Regions from separate parts of the Thermanaeromonas sp. DSM 22490 genome, predicted to be linked through region 1. Evidence: riboswitches for the same ligand, from Rfam matches in the RefSeq annotation. Region 1 holds a riboswitch; the other holds the start of a gene.
What was found. A riboswitch is a leader RNA that binds a small molecule or an ion and turns the genes downstream of it on or off. The one in region 1 is predicted to bind thiamine pyrophosphate.

Region 1 (2,203 bases):
CTGGGGAGAGATCTGGTCTTTAATCGCTGTCATTCCTGACTTGGGTATGAAAAATTTCAGTTAAGGGCTCTTCTGGTTTCTTTAATTTCACCTGGCTGATTATCTTTTTCACTCCCCGGGCTTTGGCGGCTGCGCTCCGGGCGGCTTCAATCTCACCAGGGTCCGTGACGTTGCCTTTAAGGATCACGATACCATCGTGGCTTTCGGCGCCAATGTGACGAAGGTTTACTCCGGGATTGGCTGCCAGTTCTTCGGCTACTTCGAATTCCACGTCCTTATCCGTGATAGGGCCGTCGGTGCTAATAGATATAGCATTAGCTACGCTTTTAATGCCGGGAACCCTGCGCACCAGTTCTTCTGCCCTATTTTTCTCTATCAAGGTATCTACTATTCCTTGCAACTGGGCTTCCCCTTTTACCACGTCCGCTTTTAAAGCGTAACTCCGCAAATCTTTATCGCTCTCCAATATCTCCTGTACTTTTTTCCTTAAGATTTCATCCTTTTCTGAGGCCATGCTGATCTCCTTTCTTGAAAAAGGACGTCACCTATGGTTTTTGGTGATACCTTTGTTATCCTGGCGCTGGTAACGTCTGTTTCTCACTGTCACCCGTTATTTATTATTTTTTCCGGTGCCCTTTTTTAACAGGGAAATTGGCAGGAAAATCTTTTCGTATGGCGAATAATAGTATAAAATTTATTATAAAATTGTATACCAATAGCCCCGGGGGTGCCCGTAAGGGCTGAGAAGTGCCTTGCGCACTAACCCTTGGAACCTGATTCTGGGTAATACCAGCGGAGGGAAGTGGGAAGGTTTAGCTAGAAAAAGTCACCTATTTCCCGGAGGTGACTTTTTTTGTAGGTGGCTAAAGATTTTACCAGAACGTGAAATAAGAAAAGGAGTGGTATACCAAATGACCCAGTTGGAAGCTGCCCGCCAAGGGAAAATAACGCCAGAAATGAAGCGAGTGGCAGAGAAAGAAGGATTGGATCCAGAAATTCTGCGTCAGCGCGTAGCTCAAGGTACAGTGGTGATTCCAGCCAACCAAAACCACACCAATCTGGATCCTTGTGGTATTGGCCAGGGTTTGAGAACTAAAGTAAATGCTAATATCGGCACTTCCACTGCTTACCCGGATATTGAGGAGGAACTTAAGAAGCTGGAGGCAGCCCTGGAGGCCGGGGCCGATGCCGTTATGGATTTGAGTACCGGGGGCGACATTAATGCGTGCCGTCGCCAAGTCCTGGCCCGTTCCCGGGTAGCGGTAGGTACAGTACCCATTTACCAGGTTACAGTGGAAGCCCAGAAGCGTTACGGTAGCATGGTGGAGTTTACAGCCGATGATCTTTTCCGGGTAATCGAGGAGCAGGCCGCTGACGGCGTCGATTTTATTACCGTGCACTGTGGGGTTACCCTGGAAGTGGTAGAGCGTCTGCGCCAGGAAGGGCGAGTGGCTGACATAGTTAGCCGGGGCGGGTCCTTCCTGGTGGGATGGATGCTCCATCACCAAGAAGAAAATCCCCTTTATGCCCAGTATGACCGCCTTTTGGAAATTGCCCGGCGCTATGACGTCACTTTAAGCCTGGGCGATGGCCTGCGGCCCGGTTGCCTGGCTGATGCCACGGATCGAGCCCAGGTCCAAGAGTTGCTTATTCTCGGTGAATTAGTAGATCGAGCCCGGGAAGCCGGGGTGCAGGCCATGGTGGAAGGGCCTGGTCACGTGCCTTTAAACCAGATCGAAGCCAACATACTCCTCCAGAAGCGCCTATGCCATGGGGCTCCCTTCTACGTGCTGGGGCCCATTGTAACCGATGTGGCTCCGGGATATGATCATATTACTGCAGCCATAGGAGGAGCTATAGCTGCAGCTGCCGGAGCGGACTTTATTTGTTACGTTACTCCTTCCGAACATTTGGGGCTACCTACTGTAGAGGACGTCCGGGAAGGTGTTATAGCTGCCCGTATAGCTGGGCATGCGGCGGATCTGGTGAAGGGTATTCCAGGAGCGTGGGAATGGGACAAGGCTATGGCCCAGGCCCGCAAAGCCCTGGACTGGGAGAAGCAGATTGAGCTGGCTTTAGACCCTGTCAAGGCCAGACATTATAGGTCCAGGCGCAATGTAGCCACGGCCGAGGCTTGTTCCATGTGCGGCGACTTCTGCGCCATGCGCATAGTAGGGGAATACCTGGGCAAGACCATGGAAAA
Region 2 (2,203 bases), on a different contig from region 1:
TCAATGACCTCCTCCCCCTGTTGGAAAAGGTAGTGCGCACGGGCAAGCCCTTATTGATTATTGCGGAAGATGTAGAGGGCGAGGCCCTGGCCACCTTGGTGGTCAACAAATTGCGCGGTACTTTATCTTGCGCTGCGGTAAAAGCTCCTGGATTTGGTGATCGCCGTAAGGCCATGTTAGAAGATATTGCCATCTTGACGGGCGGTACCTTTATCTCCGAAGACCTGGGAGTTAAGTTGGAAAATGTAGAACTCCATATGCTCGGCCGCGCTAAGAAAGTCAAGATTGCTAAAGAAAAGACCACCATCGTGGAAGGTTATGGCAGTAAGGAAGCGGTGGCTGGCCGGGTGGCCCAGATTAAGAAGCAGATTGAAGAGACCGATTCCGATTATGACCGGGAAAAATTGCAGGAGCGCCTGGCCAAATTAGCTGGCGGCGTAGCTGTTATTAAGGTTGGTGCAGCTACGGAAACCGAGCTTAAAGAGAAGAAACACCGTGTGGAAGATGCCCTGGCTGCTACCCGGGCGGCAGTAGAGGAAGGTATCGTACCGGGCGGAGGCGCGACTTTGGTCCACTGCATCTCGGTGCTCGATAACATTCAAGCTGACGGCGACGAGGCTGTGGGCGTAAAGATTGTTAAGAGGGCGCTGGAGGAACCGCTGCGTCAGATTTGCGCCAATGCCGGCCTGGAAGGCTCGGTGATTGTGGAAAGGGTGAAGAATGAAAAGTCTTCCATCGGTTTTGACGTGGTCACCGAAGAGTATGTGGATATGATCAAGGCCGGTATTGTGGATCCGGCAAAAGTCACCCGGAGCGCTCTCCAGAATGCAGCTAGTATCGCTTCTATGCTTCTCACCACAGAAGCGCTGGTCTCAGAAATTCCGAAGGAAGAGAAGAACCCTCCCATGCCACCTAACATGGATTACTAAAAGAGAGCAAGCTTTAAGGAGAGGATACCCTGAGGTAGGGTATCCTCTTTTACTTGCCAAGAATCAATAAAATAACGTACAAAATGATGCAATAGTGCCATAAAGCTCCTAGGAAGTCCAAAAATAATTTATGGTACTCGTAAAAAGAATTTGCTGAAGAGAAAAAGGCAGTTTATAATAATACTACTAATAATAAAACAACGGGGAGCTCCTGTTAGGGGCTGAGAAAGGGCTAGTAAGCACCTGACCCGCTGAACCTGTTCAGGATAATGCCTGCGGAGGGAAAAAAGGGCCTAGCTATTAAGGGTGCATTTTCCTTGCGGAGGTGCACCCTTTTTAGTTTTAGCCCCGCGCTTTCTCTGTGAGGTTCACCTCTTCCCTGTAAATCGAGGGGGTCTTATCCCATGGGCTGGCTCTATGTAATAAGCAACCAGGATCTTACGAGATATCCCCTGGAGGTGATGGCAGGTCAAATGCACGGAGTGGATTTTTTCCAGTTGCGGGAAAAAAACTTGCCGGGAAACGAGCTATACAGCCTAGCCTGTAAGTTAAGAAAAGCTTTACCTGCCACTACTAAGCTTTTAATCAATGACCGGGTAGACATAGCCTTGGCTGCCAATGCTGATGGAGTCCACTTAGGGCAACGCTCTTTCTCGGTGGAAGTGGCCCGCAGACTCTTAGGTCCTGGTAAATTGATAGGAGTCTCGGTGCATAATGTGCCTGAAGCATTAGTAGCTGCCGCAGCCGGAGCCGATTACCTCCTTTTCGGACATGTTTTTGCCACCGATTCTAAGAAGGATGTACCACCCCGGGGGTTAGAAGCGTTAGAGGAAGTTGTGCGCCGTGTTGGTATACCAGTCTTGGCCTTAGGAGGGATTACAGTAGATAAGGTTCACGCCTGCCTCGCGGCAGGTGCTAAAGGCGTAGCTGTCATGTCGGCTATTATGGCAGCTCCTGATCCCCAAGGAGCAGTACAGGAGTTCCGCAAAAGTTTAGATCAGGAATAAAAGGAGGTGCACAAGCGAAGTGCAGATTCTTCTTAATGGGGAAAAAAGAGAAATCCCCCCGGGGATGACGGTAGCCGATTTACTGAAGGAACTGGGGATAGATTATCGTTATATGGCCCTGGAACGCAATCGTGCCATTGTGCCCAAGCAGGATTATGACAAAGTAATTTTAGAAGAAGGGGATGAGATAGAAATTGTTCGCTTTGTAGGCGGGGGTTAAGCCCAAGGGTTTTTGAACTGGCGTATCCCCAGTTTTGATCCTAGGCC

Region 2: another riboswitch for thiamine pyrophosphate. It lies ahead of thiE (thiamine phosphate synthase); the one in region 1 lies ahead of thiC (phosphomethylpyrimidine synthase ThiC).

Annotation. Positions count from the first base shown of each region.
Region 1 is NZ_JBJHHE010000021.1:9,760-11,962, forward strand. Features, by position in the region: gene AC1BI1_RS12065 (flavodoxin family protein) at 1-39, shown strand, start outside; gene AC1BI1_RS12070 (BON domain-containing protein) at 20-514, opposite strand; TPP riboswitch at 714-818, shown strand; gene thiC (phosphomethylpyrimidine synthase ThiC) at 912-2,203, shown strand, end outside.
Region 2 is NZ_JBJHHE010000003.1:34,968-37,170, forward strand. Features, by position in the region: gene groL (chaperonin GroEL) at 1-929, shown strand, start outside; TPP riboswitch at 1,121-1,230, shown strand; gene thiE (thiamine phosphate synthase) at 1,334-1,936, shown strand; gene thiS (sulfur carrier protein ThiS) at 1,956-2,156, shown strand.